Regions from separate parts of the Rhizobium sp. ZX09 genome, predicted to be linked through region 3. Evidence: predicted binding sites of a transcription regulator. Region 3 holds the regulator's gene; each other region holds the start of a gene.
What was found. The regulator LexA, encoded in region 3, represses DNA repair genes until DNA is damaged. The targets are predictions, from matches to a motif close to TGTTCNNNNTGTGTTCNG.
Positions count from the first base shown of each region.

Region 1: BTN45_RS09105 (UvrD-helicase domain-containing protein) is a predicted target of LexA. The motif match lies at 1,404-1,421, and genes of this name have one in related genera.
Region 2: BTN45_RS14585 (YifB family Mg chelatase-like AAA ATPase) is a predicted target of LexA. The motif match lies at 2,551-2,568, and genes of this name have one in related genera.
Region 4: BTN45_RS01945 (MazG nucleotide pyrophosphohydrolase domain-containing protein) is a predicted target of LexA. The motif match lies at 3,490-3,507, and genes of this name have one in related genera.

Region 1 covers NZ_CP031363.1:1,792,780-1,797,705, reverse strand. Annotated here, with positions in the region: gene BTN45_RS09105 (UvrD-helicase domain-containing protein) at 1-1,362, opposite strand, end outside; gene BTN45_RS09100 (carboxymuconolactone decarboxylase family protein) at 1,465-1,875, opposite strand; gene BTN45_RS09095 (efflux RND transporter periplasmic adaptor subunit) at 2,099-3,265, shown strand; gene BTN45_RS09090 (efflux RND transporter permease subunit) at 3,262-4,926, shown strand, end outside.
Region 2 covers NZ_CP031363.1:2,980,037-2,984,962, reverse strand. Annotated here, with positions in the region: gene cysK (cysteine synthase A) at 1-736, shown strand, start outside; gene BTN45_RS14585 (YifB family Mg chelatase-like AAA ATPase) at 938-2,470, opposite strand; gene gshB (glutathione synthase) at 2,654-3,613, opposite strand; gene BTN45_RS14575 (cupin domain-containing protein) at 3,851-4,363, opposite strand; gene BTN45_RS14570 (sn-glycerol-3-phosphate import ATP-binding protein UgpC) at 4,474-4,926, opposite strand, start outside.
Region 3 covers NZ_CP031363.1:1,070,010-1,074,935, forward strand. Annotated here, with positions in the region: gene BTN45_RS05210 (ComEC/Rec2 family competence protein) at 1-1,878, shown strand, start outside; gene BTN45_RS05215 (glutathione S-transferase family protein) at 1,898-2,575, opposite strand; gene lexA (transcriptional repressor LexA) at 2,828-3,550, opposite strand; gene BTN45_RS05225 (RHS repeat-associated core domain-containing protein) at 3,901-4,191, shown strand; gene BTN45_RS05230 (hypothetical protein) at 4,475-4,897, shown strand; gene BTN45_RS26620 (hypothetical protein) at 4,903-4,926, shown strand, end outside.
Region 4 covers NZ_CP031363.1:405,232-410,157, forward strand. Annotated here, with positions in the region: gene fabI (enoyl-ACP reductase FabI) at 1-754, opposite strand, end outside; gene BTN45_RS01930 (DnaJ C-terminal domain-containing protein) at 886-2,001, opposite strand; gene BTN45_RS01935 (RT0821/Lpp0805 family surface protein) at 2,214-2,663, opposite strand; gene pdxH (pyridoxamine 5'-phosphate oxidase) at 2,720-3,340, shown strand; gene BTN45_RS01945 (MazG nucleotide pyrophosphohydrolase domain-containing protein) at 3,509-3,814, shown strand; gene BTN45_RS01950 (hypothetical protein) at 3,865-4,242, opposite strand; gene BTN45_RS01955 (HAD family phosphatase) at 4,382-4,926, opposite strand, start outside.

The DNA of each region.
Region 1 (4,926 bases), 720 kb from region 3:
GCAGACGAGGCGAAAATAGGCCATGGCATCGCGGATTTCGAGGCGCTCATAAAAGCGCGGGCCGCCGATGACGCGGTAATTGAGGCCGAGCGTGACAAAACGGTCTTCGAATTCGCGCATCTGGAAGGAGGCGCGGACGAGGATCGCCATGTCGTTCAGCATATTACCTTTGCGCTGAAGCTGCTCGATCTCTTCGCCGACTGCGCGGGCTTCCTCCTCCGAATCCCAGGCAGCATGCACCACGACCTTTTCGTCGTCAGGGCTGCTACGTTCGGTAAACAGCGTCTTGCCGAGGCGTCCCTCATTATGCGCGATGAGGTGGCCGGCCGCGCCGAGAATATGCTCGGTGGAGCGGTAATTGCGTTCGAGCTTGATGACCTTGGCGCCGGGAAAATCCTTGTCGAAGCGCAGGATATTGTCCACTTCCGCGCCGCGCCAGCCATAGATCGACTGGTCGTCGTCACCCACACAGCAGACGTTTTGCGGCTCGCCCTTGGCGCGCTGCGCAAGCAGCCGCAGCCACATATATTGCGCCGTGTTGGTGTCCTGATATTCGTCCACCAGAATGTAACGGAACTTCTGATGATACTCCTTCAGAATATCGGCGTGGCGGCGGAAGATGCTGATCGGGTGCAGCAGCAGATCGCCGAAATCGCAGGCGTTCAGCGTTTTCAGCCGGTTCTGATAGGCGGTATAGAGCTCGCGGCCCTTGCCATTGGCGAAGGCGCGGCTGTCACCCTCCGGAATATCCGGCGGCGTCAGGCCCTTGTTCTTCCAGCCGTCGATCATGCCGGCGAACTGTTTGGCCGGCCAGCGCTTGTCATCGAGACCTTCGGCCTGGATGAGCTGCTTGATCAGCCGCACCACGTCATCCGTATCGAGAATGGTGAAATCCGACTTCAGGCCGACGAGTTCGGCGTGACGACGCAACAGCTTGACGCCGATGGAGTGGAACGTGCCAAGCCAGGGCATGCCCTCCACAGCGCCCCCGACGAGAACGCCGATACGTTCCTTCATCTCGCGTGCGGCCTTGTTGGTGAAGGTCACGGCGAGGATCTGGCTGGGATAGGCCCGGCCCGTTGCGAGAATATGGGCAATGCGGGTTGTCAGAACACGGGTCTTGCCGGTGCCGGCGCCGGCGAGGACGAGAACCGGCCCGTCCAGCGTTTCCACGGCATCGCGCTGTTCCGGGTTGAGGCCGGAAAGATAATCGGGTGCGGCACGCGTTTGATCGCGCGCAGCCATGGCGCGGGCGGCAATGCCAAGCCCGCCGCCGTTTTCCGAAGGGGCATTGTTCGTCGCCCTGCGCGGCGCCACGGGTTCCTCATCGAAGAACGGCATATCGTCAAAACTGTTGCTCATGCGGCCCAATGTAGTGATTCGGGATATAAAGGCCAGAACCGTGTTCTGCTTTTATTCCGGTATCGCTGCTCAAAATGCCTATTCCAAGGCATTATTTCGGGTTCATGCCCTCTGATCGGCATCAAAAGCGGCATCGACAGGCACTTGAAGGGCCACCGCAAGCTGGTTGGTCTTGGCGGCGAGCGCGATAATCCGCATCAGATCGGCATGCTGTTCATTCGTCATGCCCTTGGCTTTCGCGGCCGCCGTATGGGAATGGGCACAATAGGAGCAGCCATTGGTGACGGACACTGCGATGTAAAGCATTTCCTTCACCAGCGGGTCGAGCGCCGAGGGTGTCGCCATCACCGCCTTGACCTCGGCCCATGTCTTTTCCAGAAGATCAGGATCAAAGGTGAGGTAAAGCCACATATTGTTGATGAAGTCCGATTTGCGGGTGGTGCGGATATCATCGAACACCGCTTTCACGCGCGGATCGGCTTCGGGATTTTGTGTTTTCGTGACGGTGCTCATGGCTTCCTCCGGCTCATTTCGTGCTGACAGACTACCGCGCTGAACAATATTTGCGATAATATAGCGTTTATGGTGTGTTCGACGAGAATCCATCACAAATTACAATTACGTAAGAAACGTATTTGTGCGTTGCCTCGTTCTAAACGACGGGGAATACTGCTGATGTCCCGAAGCCTGAGCTTCAGGGGCTTTCTTATGCTGCGATGATCAACCGGAGAACTATATGCGGGTCTGGAAACAGGTGGGTGTCAGTCTGGCCGTGGTGGGGGCAGGTCTCTGTCTCTGGGGCGTCTATTCGCCCGACGCCCGCAATATGCTCGCCAGCATCGGGCTGGTCAAAGCACCCGCTGCTTCGGTCGAAGTCGCCGCAGCCGGCGGATCGGCGGCCGGCGCGCCGACGGGACAGAATGCGGGTGGCGCACGCCGCAACAATAACGCCACACTGGTTGTGACCGCCCCTGTGAAGAAAGGCACGGTCAACGACCGGTTGAACGCCATCGGCAATGGCGAGGCGATCCAGTCCGTCGTCGTCATGCCGCAGGTTTCCGGCACGCTTTCTGAAATTCGTACATCGTCCGGTGCACGCGTCGTGAAGGGGCAGGTGCTGGCGCGGCTCGATGACGAGGAGCAGGTGATCGAACGCGACAAGGCGCAGGTGGCGCTGCGCAGCGCCGTCGAAAAATCCAATTCCTACAAGAATTTGAAGTCCGTTTCCCGCCTCGACGTGCTGGATGCCCAGATTGCCGAAGAAGCCGCCAAGCTTGCGCTGAGCACCGCCGAACTCAATCTCAAGCGGCGTGATATCGTCGCGCCCATCGAAGGCGTGGCCGGTATCGTCGCCGCCAATATCGGTGACAATGTCACGACGCAATCCACCATTGTCAGCATTGACGACCGGTCTGAAATTCTCGTCAATTTCTGGGCTCCCGAGCGTTTTGCGACTGCGATCAAGGTCGGCATGCCGGTGGAGGCCACGTCGATTTCGCGCCCGGGTGAGACTTTTAAGGGGGAGATCGAGGCCGTCGACAACCGTGTCGACGAGGCGAGCCGCACCATCCGCATCCGGGCAAAGTTCGGAAATGAGAAGGATGAGTTGAGGGCGGGCATGTCATTCGGCGTCACCATGCGCTTCGCCGGGGAAACTTATGCCTCGGTTGATCCGCTGGCCGTGCAGTGGGATGCGGAAGGCTCCTATGTCTGGCGTGTGGCTGACAATAAATCCAACAAGGTGCGGGTGCAGATCGTGCAGCGCAACCCGGATGCCGTTCTCGTCAAGGCTGAACTGGCGGAAGGCGAACCTGTCGTGATTGAGGGCCTGCAGCGCGTGCGCGAAGGCGGGGCGGTGCGGGTCGGAAACCAGCCCAAGCCCGAGGAGGTTGCCAGCCAATGACGACCCAGCCGCCTTCCGGTCAGGATTCCAAGCTCGCCTTTACCGCATTGTTCGTGCGTCGGCCAATTCTGGCGGCGGTCCTTAACACGCTGCTGGTCGTTGCCGGCCTCGCGGCTCTGGTCGGCGTCGAAGTGCGCGAACTGCCCGACGTCGACCGGCCGACGATAAGCGTCAGGACCACGTATGAAGGTGCCGCGCCTGAAACGATCGATCAGGAGGTAACGCAGACCATCGAAGGTGCGGTGGCGCGTGTCAGCGGCATCAAATCCATCGCGTCCAACTCACAATTCGGCACCAGCCGCGTGACGATGGAATTCGGCGACAATGTCGACATGGCCGTTGCGGCCAATGATGTGCGCGATGCCATTGGCCGCGTCACCAACCAGTTGCCTGACGATGCTGACGAGCCGCAAATCATCAAGGCGGATTCCGACAGCCAGCCGATCATGCGGCTTGCCGTCACCTCGTCCACGCTCGGTATGGAAGACCTGACAAAGCTGGTGGATGACGAAATCATCGACCGTCTGGCTGCCGTCGATGGTGTGGCCGATGTGGAGCTTTACGGCGACCAGGAAAAGGTCTTTCGCGTCGATCTCAATCAGGCAGCATTGGCGAGCCGCGGTCTGACGGTGACCGATGTTTCCAACGCGCTTGCAAGCGCTGCCCTCGATGTCCCGGCGGGTTCGCTGAAAAGCACGACGCAGGATATCGTCGTGCGCGCGACCGCGAGCCTGACAAAGCCCGAGGATTTTTCCAATCTTCTCATCAAGAACAATATCCGCCTCAGGGACGTGGCGACCGTCATGCTGGGGGCGGACGACGAATCCACGTCGCTGCGCTCGAACGGCGTTCAGGGCGTCGGTCTTGGCATCATCCGCCAGGCACAGTCAAACACGCTCAGTATATCGACCGGTGTGAAAGCCGCCGTCGACGCCATGTCGGCCAATCTGCCGGAGGGCACGCGTGTCGTCGTGACCAGTGACGATGCCGTCTTCATCGAAGGCGCGCTGCACGAGGTCGAACTGGCGCTGGGGCTCTCGGCGATCATCGTCGTTGTGGTGCTTTATCTCTTCCTGCGCGACTGGCGCGCCACCCTCATTCCGGCGATCACCATGCCGGTGGCGCTGATTGGCACCATCGTCGCCATTTATATGGTCGGCTTCTCCGTCAATATCCTCACACTGCTCGCCATCGTTCTGGCGACTGGTCTCGTTGTCGACGACGCCATCGTGGTGCTGGAAAATATCGTGCGCCGCCGGGCGGAAGGCATGGGCCCCCGGGCCGCTGCCGTTCTCGGCACGCAGGAGGTGTTTTTCGCCGTCATCGCGACGACGGCGACGCTGGCTGCCGTGTTCATTCCGCTTTCTTTCCTGCCGGGTCAGCTTGGCGGCCTGTTCCGTGAATTCGGTTTTGTGCTGGCCTTCGCGGTGGGTTTGTCCTCCATCGTGGCACTGACGCTGTGCCCGATGCTTGCTTCGCGCATGCTGAAGGAGGGGTTGAAAGAGCCGACCGGGCCGCTCGCCTGGTTCGGTAATGTCTTTGCCTCCACATACAAGTCGACGCTGTCCGCCTGCCTCAACAACCCCCTCATCGTCATCGTCGTTGCGCTCATCTTTTCCGGCCTGTCATGGATCGCCTTCGGCATGATCCAGAGTGAATTG
Region 2 (4,926 bases), 1.1 Mb from region 3:
GCTGGTGGAACCGACCTCCGGTAATACGGGGATTGCGCTCGCCTTCGCTGCCGCCGCGAAAGGCTACAAGCTGATCCTGACCATGCCTGAAACCATGTCGGTCGAGCGTCGGAAAATGCTGGCTCTCCTAGGCGCGGAGTTGGTGCTGACCGAAGGCCCGAAGGGCATGAAGGGCGCCATCGCCAAGGCGCAGGAACTGGCAGAAACCCTGCCTGACGCCATCATTCCGCAGCAGTTTGAAAACCCCGCCAATCCCGAGATCCACCGCAAGACGACGGCTGAAGAAATCTGGAACGACACCGAAGGCACGGTTGATATTCTGGTCTCGGGTATCGGCACCGGCGGCACGATCACCGGCACGGGTCAGGTTCTGAAATCCCGCAAGCCCGAGGTGAAGGTGATTGCGGTGGAGCCCGCCGACAGCCCCGTTCTTTCCGGTGGCAACCCCGGCCCCCACAAAATTCAGGGCATCGGCGCCGGTTTTGCCCCCGCCATTCTCGACACCGGCATTTATGACGAGATCGTCACCGTCACCAATGATGAGGCTTTCGAAACCGCACGTCTGGCGGCGAGGCTGGAAGGCGTGCCTGTTGGCATCTCCTCGGGTGCGGCGCTGGCGGCGGCAATCAAGGTCGGTGCGCGTGAGGAAAATGCCGGCAAGAACATTGTCATCATCATTCCCTCCTTCGCGGAACGTTATCTTTCGACAGCACTTTTCGAAGGGCTTGGGCTCTAGCCCCTTCTCGGCACCCGGTTGCGGAAGAGCGAATATTTGACGTGCCGCCGGTTTGCCGGCGGCCTTTCTGTTTCAAGGCCCCCTCATGCGGCCCATCACCTACCGAACTGTCCAAACAGCATTTTACCCGTCATTCCCGGAACCACCTGATTGACCGGCAGGCATAAGCGTCCTTCCCAGACAAAGTGCCCGTAGCTGGTTTTACGCCGCGGCGGTTAGCCTTTCGCCGGCGATACGATAGGACACTGCTTCGGCAATATGGATACGCCCAACCTTTTGCCTGCCATCCAGATCCGCCAGGGTGCGGGCCACCTTAAGAATGCGATGGTAACCGCGCGCGGAAAACTTCATGCGCTCCGCCGCATCACGCAGCAATTGCAGCCCGGACTGGTCCGGTTCGGCGTATTTTTCGATCATTGCTGTCGTGCAGCGGGCGTTGGTACGGATGGCAGGGAAGCCCGCTGCCGCATAACGTTCCTGCTGGGCAAGGCGCGCTTGGGCGACGCGCGCCGCGACCACGGCGCTCGGTTCGGCCGTCACGGGCCGCATGAGATCGGCGGCGGAAACGGCGGGAACGTCGATACGGATGTCGATGCGATCGAGCAGCGGGCCGGAAATGCGAGCCTGATAGTCTGCCACACAACGTGGGCCTCTGGCACAGGTAAAACCCGGCTCTCCCGCCATACCGCAACGGCAGGGATTCATTGCCGCGACAAGCTGGATTTGCGCGGGATAGCTGACACGGTGATTGGCCCGCGCAATAATGCATTCGCCGGTTTCGAGCGGCTGACGCAGTGCATCCAGCACCTGCGGCGAAAATTCCGGGAACTCATCCAGAAAAAGAACGCCATGGTGAGCAAGCGAAGCCTCGCCCGGTTTGGCCCGCAGCCCGCCGCCGATCAGGGCCGCCATGGTGGCGGAATGATGCGGCGTGCGGAAGGGCCTGCGATCCGAAAGCTTGCCACCCGACAATTGGCCGGCAATGGAATGGACCATGGACACTTCCAGCAGTTCTGCCGCCTCCAGCGGCGGCAGGATCGAAGGCAAGCGGGCGGCGAGCATGGATTTTCCCGAGCCGGGCGGGCCGACCATCAGCAGATTATGGCCGCCGGCGGCTGCCACCTCCAGCGCCCGCCGGGCGCTCTCCTGCCCCTTTATGTCAGCTAAATCAGGCAGATTGACCGGATTGGCGCGAATGGCGGGCGTCGGGCGCGAGAGGATCTGCGTGCCACGAAAGTGATTAGCGAGCGCAATCAGGCTGCGCGGGGCGAGAATATCGATCCCGGCTCCGGCCCATGCCGCCTCCGGGCCGCTGTCAGCCGGGCAAATCAGTCCCTTGCCAAGCGCATTGGCCCCGATCGCTGCCGGAAGCGCGCCCGCAACCAAGCCGATAGTACCATCGAGATTGAGTTCGCCAAGGACCACGTAACGCCCCAGCGCGTCGGCCGGTATGGCTCCCAGGGCGGCCATGAGGCCAAGGGCAATGGGAAGATCGAAATGCGATCCTTCCTTCGGCAGATCGGCAGGGGCAAGATTGACCGTGACCTTCTTTGCCGGCAGCGCCAAGCCTGAGGCATGTAATGCCGCCTGCACGCGCTCCCGGCTTTCGGCGACGGCTTTATCCGGCAGACCGACAATCTGGATGCCGACCCTTCCCGGTGCGACCATGACCTGCACCTCGACAGGCACACCCTCTATGCCCTGAAATGCCACCGTATTGACCCGTGCCACCATGGCCTGCCCCCGCAAACCGCCGCGCTTTCAGAGCCTTATGCCCCATCCACGACCATTGCCAAGCAACGTGCCACAGCTCAAAGAATAAAACAAGAACATCCAGCGAACAATTTATCGCATCCGCTGTATTTTAGTTGTATCGAGTTGTATAGCCGGAACAAACCGAGAGCGATTTATGTCTTATCAAAAATCCTGAGCTTCGCGCTTTTTCTCGATGGCGTCCCACAGCAGGCTCGCCACATCGGCGCCGCCGAATTTCCGCACCTCTCGAATGCCGGTCGGCGAGGTGACGTTGATTTCGGTGAGGTAATCGCCAATGACATCAATTCCAACGAACAGGAAACCACGCTCGCGCAGGGCGGGGCCGATACGGCGGCAGATTTCCTTTTCGCGCGCGGTCAGTTCCGTAGGCTCAGGGCGGCCGCCAGCGTGCATGTTGGAACGGGCATCGTTTTCCGCTGGAACGCGGTTGATCGCACCCACCGGCTCTCCATCCACCAGCAGGATGCGTTTATCGCCCTTGCGGACGTCGGGCAGATATTCCTGAGCAATGTAAGGTTCGCGGAACATCTGACCGAACATTTCCAGCAGCGAGGAGAAATTGCGGTCGTCCCGCGCTGAATGGAAGACGCCCGCACCGCCATTGCCATAAAGCGGCTTGAGAATGATATCGCCCATTTCGTTACGGAAGCGCGCGATTTCCGCGACATCCTTCGTGATCAGCGTCTTCGGCATGAGATCCGCGAATTCAGTGACGAAGATCTTCTCCGGCGAATTGCGCACCCAGGCGGGATCATTGACCACCAGGGTCTTCGGATGAATGCGCTCCAGCAGATGGGTGGAGGTAATATAGGCCATGTCGAATGGTGGATCCTGACGCAGATGGATGACATCCATCGTGGAAAGATCAACGCGCTCCGGTTCGGAAAGCGAGAAATGGTCACCCTTGATGTCGCGCAGTTCCATCTGCTCGACGGTCGCGTAAATCTTGCCGTCGCGCATGGAAAGGCGGTCGGGCGTGTAATGGAACAGCCGATATCCGCGCGCCTGCGCTTCAAGGCTCATGGCGAAGGTGGAATCACCGCCGATGTTGATGCCGGAGACATGATCCATCTGGATCGCGACGTTCTTGATCTTCGCCATGCGCATGTTCCTCTCGCAGCATACGGACGCCTGCGATCCGCCATGCCGTGTCTCATCTTTCAAGCGTTCCGGCAGGACCGGAAGAGACCCGGAAATGCTTCAGAAAACTTGAAAGATGTAGGGCAGCGACCATTCAAACGCAACTGCTGCGAGCCGTGGTTTCTGTGAGTTTTATTGAACCTTCATAATTCCCACGGCGAAGGCACACCCGCGCCCGCCAACGGCATGGGCGACAGCTCAGGCTGCCAGCTTGTAGGAGCGACCGGCGAACAGCTTGTTCTTGACGCGATAGGCAAATGCCAGCGCCGTGGGGAACGGACGACGCATGAAGGCAACCTTGCGCACATAATGATCAACACGCCAGGTGGCCCATGTTCCGGCCCTGAAATAAGCGACGTCACCGACCCGCAGGATGCTGACCGAGCCGTCCTCGGCCGTCACATGCACCTCGCCTTCCAAAATATAGACGGTCTCATCCCAACCGAAGAACCAGCGGAATTCGCCTGCAGTGCAATCCCACATGGCAGTGCTTGAGGCACGGTCGCCGCTTCGGGAATGATCCGCAGCACGTGCCTGCGGGTTGCCGGCAATGATCCATTCAGCATTGATGGGCGCCGGCTGAAGCCGCAGATCGGTGCAGGATGCGCTGACCACCGCGTCGTCTTTTTTCCGACGCAGATAGGCCGGCAATATCGGCACCGTACGGATAGCCATGGTTGCGGCCGCCGCGAACATCATTTTGAACGACATATGAGAAAACCCCCGTGAAATATTGGAGGCCTTTTATCATCGGGATCGTAACAAACCAGTTTTGACAATCGGCGCAATTTTAGTCATCGCGCCGATTTCAGGTGACGCACTCAGGCCGTCGCCAGTTGAGCGTCCTGCGCCACCGTCTGTTCCGCTCTGCTGGCGATACGCTTGCCAGTTTCGCTGGCGAAGAAGTGCAGTTTTTCCGGAGCAATCGTCACCGAAAGCGCGGACGGAACCTCGACGTCAGGCGGAAAGGCCACGGTCAGGCTCTGATCGCCGATCATGCCGTGTATAAGGCGTTGCGAACCCAGCTCCTCAATATAATCCACGCGAAGTGCGAAACCCTGGGCGTCAGCAGCAGCGAGACGAAAATCTTCCGCCCGCATTCCAACAGTCACCGGGCCGGACGTGGGGGCGAAGCCATTGAGCGCAAACAGCGACGGCCCGATGGCAAGGCTATCGCCGTGCAATTCGGCGCTGAGAAGATTCATGGCCGGAGAGCCGATGAAACTTGCGACGAAGGTTGAGGCAGGCGTGTGATAGACATCCAGCGGCGCACC
Region 3 (4,926 bases):
GGCGACGCCATGCCGATCGGCGCGACCATACGCGGCAAGGCACGGCTCTCTCCACCGTCCGGACCGGCTTTGCCGGGATTGAACGACTTCGCCTTTTCATCCTATTTCCGGGGCATCGGCGCGACAGGCTTTTTTTATCAGCCGCCCCAGGCGGTGGCGACGGCGGACCTTGGGGCCGAGGGTTGGCTGGAGATGGCCGACATGTGGCTTTATCGCCTGCGTGCCGCCATCGCCGAGCGCATTCGCACGACGATCGGCGGCGATGCGGGTGCCTTCGCCGCATCCATCGTCACCGATGAGAGACAAGCCATATCGCCGGAAACCATGGAGGCGCTGCGGGTCTCGGGGCTGGCTCATATCGTTGCCATATCCGGGCTCAATATGGCTTTGGCATCAGGCATCTTCTTTGTCGGCATGAGGCTCGCATTCAGCCTGTTCCCAGCCTTCGCCCAGCGATGGCCGGTCAAGAAGATATCCGCCTTCGCAGCGCTCCTGATGACACTTTGCTACTATCTGATTTCCGGTTTCGCGGTTTCCGCCGAGCGGGCCTGGCTGATGATGTCGGTGATGCTGATTGCGGTGCTCTTCGATCAGCCCTCGCTCAGCCTGAGAAATGTTGCGCTCTCCGCCCTCGTGATACTGGCGCTGTCCCCGTCCGAAGTGATGGGGCCAAGCTTTCAGATGTCTTTTGCCGCAACGATCGCGCTTGTTTCTGCCTATGCGGCCTGGAGCCGATGGCGCATTGACCGCGAGCGTCTTTTTAGGGGGCGAAAACCGGCTTGGGTGACGGTAGCGCAAACGGCAGGTGCCGTGATCGGCGGCGTTATCACAACGTCGCTGATCGGTGGGCTTTCGACAGCAATCTATTCTGCCGAACATTTCCAGCGTGTCACCACCTATGGACTTTTTGCCAATCTCGCCGCCACGCCGCTCATGTCGCTGATCGTCATGCCCTTCGGTCTGATTGCCATGCTGCTGATGCCGTTCGGGCTCGACGCGCCATTCCTGAAGGTCATGGGCCATGGCATGGCGCTGGTCATAGAGGTCGCGGACGAAGTCGCCTCCTGGGGTGGCAGCGCTGCGACCGGACGTCCGCATGGCTGGTTCATCGGCATCGCCTCGGCTGGCTTCCTGCTGCTGACCCTGCTGCGCAGCCGCCTTGCGCTTTTGGGCATTCCGCCTTTGCTGCTTGCCTTCGGCCTCTCGGCAGCGACATCTCAGCGCGATCTGCCCGATCTCCTCGTTCATGAAGACGGTTCTCTGGTCGCGCTTCTGGACGAGAACAAGGTTTACGCCACAAAAACCCGGCCGCATGGCTTCATCTATGACCAGTGGCAGAGGGCGCTGCTGCTTCCGGAGAAACCGCTCGCGCCCGTTATCCTCAGAAAAGACGTTCCAACCGCGTCCGGCATCGCACTCACCAGGAAATCAAAGCTCACGCGGGACGAAATAAAGGCTGTGGGACGAGACATGGCGGCTGCGTTGAAGGATGCAGCGCCTGGAATTTTTACATGCAAGTCAGGTCGCTGGTGCGTGGCGCGTGCGGAAAGCGGCGAATGGATCATCGTACTGGAAGACGGCCGCCTCGCCGGAAAAGCATGTGACATTGCCGACATCGTCATTGTTTCCCGCAGAACGTCGTTTGCACAGTGTCGCTCGGGCGCGTTACTCCTCAACCGCGACATATTGCGGCGCATCGGTTCCGTGGAGATAGACTTCGCGAGGAGCGATCAGCCCGGCGTTGTCGGTCGGCTACGGGCGTCGACCGCGGGCGCAAACCGCCCGTGGAGTGAACATCGATATTATGACTGGAAAACCGGACGTTTCGACCGGGAATTGCCTGAAACGATCACCCGTCTGCTGGCGGCGTCGCAATGATCGCCACCAGCGAGGATCGTCAGGCCTTTGCGCGTAGATCCATCGTCAATTCGCCAATTCCGGCGATCTCCTCTTCATGTGCCGCGTCACGCCAGGTCTCCTTCAGTCCCGCCTCATACCATTCGCGCATGGACGGCAGAGCGAGCAGTCGCTCAAAATAGGCTTTTGCCGCAGGAGAAAGGTCTGCGCCATACGTCTGGAAACGGAATGCCACAGGGCAGTAGAAGGCATCCACCGCCGTGAACTTCTGACCGGCGAGATAGGGACCGCCGAAATTCGACAGGCCCTCGCTCCACACCGCATCGACACGCTTTATATCCGCCGCAAGCCCGGCATCGCTGACGTTCGGTCTGACACGAACGCCAACGGACATGGGGTAGAGATTGCGAAGGGACGAAAATCCCGCATGCATTTCGCTTGCTGCCGACCGCGACCAGGCTCTCGCATGCTTGTCGCTTGCCCATACCCCTTGATGACGTTCGGCAAGATATTCGGCGATCGAGAGTGACTCCCAAATCGTCACGCCATCATCGACGAGGCAAGGCACCTTGCCAGTTGGGGAAAAGGTGGAGAATGACACGCCTTCACCAAACGGGACGAGTTTCTCCTCGAAGGCGATACCGAGCGTGCGCATCAGGACCCATGGCCTCAGCGACCAGGAGGAGTAATTCTTGTTGGCGATATAAAGATCGTACATTGCGGGTCTCCTGACTGTGAAGCGGGTTTTTATACCAGCGGCCCGGCCCGGAATATCGCAAAGAATCCATCGCTCCCATAACGCCAATTGATGGGTGGGGCGCCATCCCTGCCGACGTCCTCTGGCAAAGCCGCCTTCGCCGCCATTAAAAAGAAAAGGCGCATCACTCGAGTGGAATGACGCGCCGTTCATCTTGAAGGCATGGTTTATCGCTCATCGACCGCTCCGGCCTTATCCGGACCGGCAGCAGCATCAATGATACCGGCGGATCAGCCCTACCAGCTTGCCCTGGATTTTAACCCGATCAGGTCCGAAAATGCGGGTCTCATAGGCAGGGTTTGCGGCTTCAAGTGCGATCGAGGCACCTTTGCGACGGAAGCGCTTCAGCGTCGCTTCCTCGTCATCCACCAGCGCCACGATGATATCGCCGGGATTGGCGGTGTTGCCGTTGCGAATGATGACGGTATCGCCATCGAAGATGCCGGCCTCAATCATCGAGTCGCCCTTGACCTCAAGCGCGTAATGTTCACCCGAGCCAAGCATGTCCACCGGAACCGCCACGTCATGCGTATTGTTCTGAATGGCTGAGATCGGCACACCGGCAGCGATCCGGCCCATGACGGGCACGGTTGCCGCGCCTGCTATATCGTTCGCAGGCGCCTTGGGAGCAGGGGCGGGCTCGGGCATCTTGGGCTTGCCGAGACTGCCTTCAATAACGCTCGGCGAGAAGCCCCGTTGCGGCCTCGAGCCGGGCACATAGGCCTCCGGCAGCTTGATCACTTCAAGCGCTCGCGCCCTGTTAGGTAGCCGGCGAATGAACCCGCGCTCTTCCAGGGCAGTGATCAGCCGGTGGATGCCGGATTTGGAGGCAAGATCGAGTGCGTCCTTCATTTCATCGAAGGAGGGCGGCACGCCGGACTCTTTCATTCTTTCATGAATGAAGAGAAGCAATTCCTGCTGTTTGCGCGTGAGCATGAGGAAAACACCCTTGAGAATCGTCGTTGAAGTCGCGAAACAAATACAGAACGAACACTATATGTTCCATATGTGTTCCGCAATCCCCTAAAATTTCGTGAACTTGGGGCGAGAAAACAAAACGGGAATCGCACCCCAAGAACCCCGGTAGATAAGCCGCAAGATTTGTTCGTTTCTATTGGGTTTTTGCCCAAAAATGGGGGGCAATCGCTGTATCGACAAACCTCCGTAATGCGTCGTTCTCGCGCAGCAGCTAAGTGGCTGATTACTAGGAATATATTGAGGTCCTTCTTACGATTGAATGCTCTGCGATGTCGTGATTAGGAAGCTTATTGGAACCCCAGCTTCTTTTGTCTGTCTTCGCTGGCCGAGAATACGATCAGGAGACGGGCCTATCCCACTATCGTTCACGCGCCTACGATCCCTCGACCGGCCGCTTCCTGCAGGAATATCCGATCTGGTTCGAAGCCGGTGACCTTAACATCTATCGCTATGTCTGGAATTCGCCTGCTAACTGGACTGATCCGAGTGGAATGGCGGCAGCAGGACAATATGCGAGTACACTCGCTGTGCCAGTTGCACTGGTGGGTGGTACGATTGCTACACAACGCATGCTATCCACACCCTTGCCGATGCGCTGAACACAGCGATGCAACTGGATATGCAGATTGTTGGGGAAGTGGTTGTGGTGTTTTGGCGCGATCGATCCCGCCGGATGATAAATCACCTGGTCTCCCTCCATCTTGGGATGATCCGTGTGCCGCCCAAATGAAATAATGCATGATGAAATCGCTTGCGGACCAAAAAGGGACTGTATCGGGGAAAAGCAGAAGCGTATACTGTGAGCAAGTCTGGATATATTTGGCCAGGGGCTGTTCCTGTCGAACGCAAGATGCGCTCATACCAATATTGGACATTTCGAATATGAACCAAAGAATGGGAAAACTAGAGATTTATATTTCTAGCGAAATCGAAAAAATTTTGGTCGATGAGAGAATTTGTAGCTCAGCAGATTTTCTAGTGTTGTTCTCTCAGCTTAAAGATGCGTTTCCTTCTGCAGTTGAATATGAAATGTCGAAATTGACGAACTTGATGGAATTTTTACGTCGGCGGCGCGATCCACTACTTCTTTTGCATGCAATGGAAATATTCAATGAGATATTCATGCGAAAAGACGCTGGCACAATTCTGTTGTTCGAACGATGGATCGATTTGCGGACATTATTCGTCGACTTTCACCCTGGACATCAGTTCCCCCTTGACAGTCATTTCGGATATTTTCTCTCGCATAAAAAAGAATTGAAATACTATTCTAAAATAGTCGAAAGTTTGTCTGGTGTTGTTTGACTTGTTTGCTGCACGAGTTCGAATATGAC
Region 4 (4,926 bases), 660 kb from region 3:
AATCGACATGGTGGATTTCGCCGGTCACGCCGGTCGAAAGGTCGGAGAGCAGGTAAAGCGCCGACTTGCCGACTTCCTCGATCGAAACGGTGCGCTTCAGCGGCGCATTATATTCGTTCCACTTGAGAATGTAACGGAAGTCGCCGATGCCGGAAGCAGCGAGCGTCTTGATAGGGCCGGCGGAAACGGCATTTACGCGGATGCCGCGATTGCCGAGGTCGACGGCGAGGTAACGCACGCTTGCCTCAAGCGCGGCCTTGGCCACGCCCATGACGTTGTAGTTCGGCATCACCTTTTCGGCGCCGTAATAGGTGAGCGTCACGATCGAACCACCGTCATTCATGACGGGCTCCGCCCGCTTGGCAACGGCGGCCAGCGAGAAGACGGAAATGTCCATGGTGCGGTTGAAATTGTCGCGGCTGGTGTCGAGGTAACGGCCGGTCAGCTCATCCTTGTCGGAAAAGGCAATGGCGTGTACGACGAAGTCGATCTTGCCCCAGTGCTTTTCCAGGCTGGCAAAAACCGCATCGATCGTCTCGAGATCGGTCACATCGCAGTGACCGGCCATGAAGGCGCCGAGTTCCTGGGCCAGCGGCTCGACACGCTTCTTCAGCGCATCGCCCTGCCAGGTGAGAGCCACTTCCGCACCCGCGTCGGCGCAGGCCTTGGCGATGCCCCAAGCGATGGAACGATTATTGGCGACACCCATGATGAGGCCGCGTTTGCCAGCCATGAGGCCGGATGCCTGAGCCATTTTATGCTCCCTAGTACTTTTGATCGGTCCTGCCTATGGCATAGGCTGCAATCCTGTTCAAGATTGCCAAGGATCATCAACTGTTAGGGAACGTAACAAAGGGTGCGTTGTCCCGGCTATTCGCAAAACTTTCACAAATAAAGGCCTTCGCGCATGTGGCGCATCAGGTCGGTCACCTTCTCATCGGGCTTCTCGTGCAGGACGATGCGCAGTTCGATGACGAGATCGCCGGAGCCGCCATTGCCGTCGGCAAGGCCCTTGCCGGCAATCCTGAGCGCGCGGTCCGAGCCTGACCAGGCTGGAATGGTGATGCTTTCCTCGCCAAGCGGCGTCTTGACCTTTGCTTCGCAGCCCAGAACCGCATCGCTGAGCGAGATCGGCAACGTTGTGTGGATATCGAAGCCACGAAGGGAAAACGCATCCTCGCGTGCGGTCAGCAATGTCACGGCGAGATCGCCGCGGGCCATGTTCGGAAGCTTCAGCCCCTGTCCCTTCAGCCGCACCACATGTCCGTCGGTCATGCCGGCTTCCAGCTGGAAGCGAACCTCTCGTTCATCGGCAAGCGATACGGTAATCCACTTTTGCTCCAGCAGATCGGCGACCGTGACGATGGCCTCCGCCGTGATATCGGGCGCCTTTTCGGGAGCTGGTTGCGGCGTGCGGAACCGGCGTACGAGAGCGCTGAAGAGATTGGCGGCAAGCGAGACGGGCGCGGCCCTGTCATCGCCAGCGCCGGACTGGGCGGTCTCGCCGGCGGCAGGCGCATCGCCTCTTACGGCGCTTGCGGCAGCCTTTGCCGCTTCCGCCGCCTGCTGTACCTTGGGATCGTTCTGTGCCTCCGCGCCGAAAATCCGCTTGACGATGTCTTCGGCACTTTCCGTCCTGGCGTCGGTTTTCTGGCCGGTCTGCGTCCGGTTGCGGGCGTCCGCCCGGGCCAGTTCTTCCATCAGCTTTTCGGCCGCCCTGGCGCGTTCAGCCGCCTCGCGCGCGGCCTCCCGCTGCTGCATGATGGTCTGATCGCGCTGCTTTTTTTCTGCAGCCTTGCGGGCCTGATCGTAGAGATCGCGCTTTTTCGGGTCTTTCAGAAGGTCGTAGGCCTGTCCGATCTCGGCGAATCGCGCCGAGGCATCGGGATCGTCGCGATTGGCGTCCGGATGAACGGTTTTCGCCTTCGTGCGCCAGGCGGCCTTGATTTCCTCGTGGCGGGCGTCACGTTTTACGCCGAGGATCGAATATGGATCGCGCATGCGAAACACCAGTTACGTTGGCTCAGGCGCCTGCCGCCCGTCATGGCGCAATCCTGAAGCTAACCCCTCCGAAAAGGGGTGCCCGCGATCATTCGCCTGCACGCCCTCGGTTTAATCAACGTCGACTGTTGCAATAAGTTGCTAATCACTCCTTTACGGAGCAGGTTCGACGCACCGGGGCCGCGCCTATTCCCCATGGAAGGGTAAACAGATTATTTCTGCTCGAAGCGGGTCATCAACCATTCGCCGGTTTCCGACAGGCAGGCCTGTCCGGAATAAGCTGCCACCCCTTCGAAGGAGTGGCGCGTTGTCTTGAAATCGCGGCAGACGAAACCGCTTGATTTGTCTTCGTGAATGGCGGTCACGACGCCGGCGCTGCCGGTGGCGGCGTTCGCCCAGGGCAGCGGCTGGTCGGCAAGTTTGGCGAGATCGGCCGATGTCACCGCATTGCGAATGGTCACATCGTCGGTCTGGGCGCTGCCATTCTGCTGGTTCGGCACGGAGGCGGTGGAAAGCGAGCGGTCAACCTTGTCGCCGCCGAACAGATCGAGGCTGACGCATCCGCTCAGCACCGCAAGCATCGACACGACGGCGGAAACTTCCGCTACCGACGAAAGGAGGCTCTTTGTTCGACTGTTCGACTTTGCTATGACGGTCACCATCTTTCACCAGAGATCATCTCTGGGGTCCAAATCAGCTCGGGAGCATTTTAGTCAATATGTCGGAAACGGGGTTAACATCCAGTGACTTCACGGAAGAAAATGAACCTTTCACGCTTTTTGCCGAATGGCTGAAGGATGCGACGGCTTCCGAGATCAACGATCCGAACGCGGTGGCACTCGCCACCGTGGACGAAAATGGCCTGCCGAATGTGCGCATGGTGCTGCTGAAAGGCGTCGATGACCGAGGCTTCGTGTTCTACACGAATTTCGAAAGCCAGAAGGGCCGGGAGATCCTCGGCCAGAAAAAAGCGGCCATGTGTTTCCACTGGAAGAGCCTGCGACGTCAGGTGCGCCTGCGCGGCGAGGTGGAGATCGTGAGCGACGAGGAGGCGGATGCCTATTACGCCTCCCGGCCGCGCGGCAGCCGCATCGGCGCCTGGGCCTCCAAGCAGTCACGGCCGCTGGAAGGCCGTTTCGCGCTGGAAAAGGCGGTGGCTGAATATACCGCCAAATATGCGATCGGCGATATTCCGCGCCCGTCCCATTGGTCCGGTTTTCGCATTCGCCCCGTCAGCATCGAATTCTGGCATGACCGCAAGTTCCGCCTGCATGACCGCATCGAATTCCGCCGCGACACGCCAGACGGTGCCTGGTCCAAGGTCCGAATGTACCCCTAAGGGCGTCAGGCCGCGCCATTGGCGCCTGCCTGTTTAAGCAGCAAATCAAACAGCGCCGGGCCAAGGGTGGCCCGGCAGACGCTCCATCCGCCGTCCATAAGCGCTTTCGAATCGACGCTGCCGGAGAATCGTGATTAGAGTTGGATATAACGAACAAAGGATGAACAAATGCTTCTGTCCATGATACGCCAGTTCGAGGCTGCCTCGCAGAAATATGCCGATGAAAACGGGATCGCCCGTGATCCCGACTGGTTCATGCTGAAGCTTCAGGAGGAGGTGGGCGAGGTTACGCAGGCCTGGAACCGGCTGACAGGGCGGGGGCGCAGCAGCGGCAGAAGCGAAGAGGAGATGAAGCGTGATCTGGCTGACGAAACCGCCGATCTGCTCGGCCACGTACTGCTGCTGGCGCATCGCAACGGTCTCGATCTCGAAAATGCGATAGAACGCAAGTGGCGCTTCAAGCCGGGGGCCTGACGCTCCGCCGAGGACCATTCGATCCTGCTGCGTCGCGCCTCCGCGATCCGCTAGGAGAACGCGATGACAAAGAACAGGATCGCAAGAGCGGCAGCTACAGGTGCCATGACCAGCTGCTCCGGGCGGCTTTTCGACATTGCGTTCAATCCGATGCTCACCGCCATGTAACAGGCGATGATCCAGATTCCAGGTTCAACCCAGCCAGACGGCCAGATGTCGGCCCAACCCGCCTTTTGCAGTGGGAAGGAAACGAAAAGCGCATAAATGAGCGGTGTCGCTGCGCTGGCTATCCTTTGCCGTCCCGGCAATACCGTGTGCACGCCGCCCCAGGCGAGGCCGCCGAAAGGGGCGCCGGCGGCGAGCGCAATCTGGAACAGGGACAGAACCAGCAGTATCAGCGTTATGAGTGACGCGGCGACAGGCGTCATGATTACCCCGGTTATGGATACGCCGGCAGAGGCATTTGCCCAGTAGCGGCGCCCCAGCCCGACACGTGTTTCATCATGACGCCAAATCGCGAAGCACGTATGACGCCGTTTCGCGCCCCCAGCCCGATTTTCATTCTACTCAGGCCTGCGCTTTTTGCAGAAGGTCGGCCACCATATGCAGGTCGCTGGCGACGGCCACGCATTTCTCCCGCATTTCCTCGGTCGGCGGCGCAACGTCGGGCACCATGATCGTCATCATGCCCGCCGATGTCGCCGAGCGTACACCCGAGTATGAATCCTCCAGGGCAAGACAGCGCCCGGGATCAAGGGACAGTCGTCGCGCGGCTGTCAGATAGGGCATGGGCGCCGGTTTCGGCTCCGTATAGTCGCCGCGCGCGACAATTGTGTCGAAGCGTTTGAGAAGATCGTGGGGCCCAAGATGGCGCGTCACCGAATCGTGCCGCGACGAGGTGGCGATGGCGCGGCGGATATCGAGGCTGTCGAGAAGGTCGAGGATCTCGGTGACGCCCGGCTTCAACGCCACGCCACCAGCCATCATCACGCCAAGATGCCGGAGCCAGGCGTCTCGGAAACTGTCGATGGGAAAATCCGCGCCATAATCAGCAAAAATGGTGCCGGTGATGAAGTCCCACGGGCTGCCGCAGACCTTCTGATAGGTCTCCA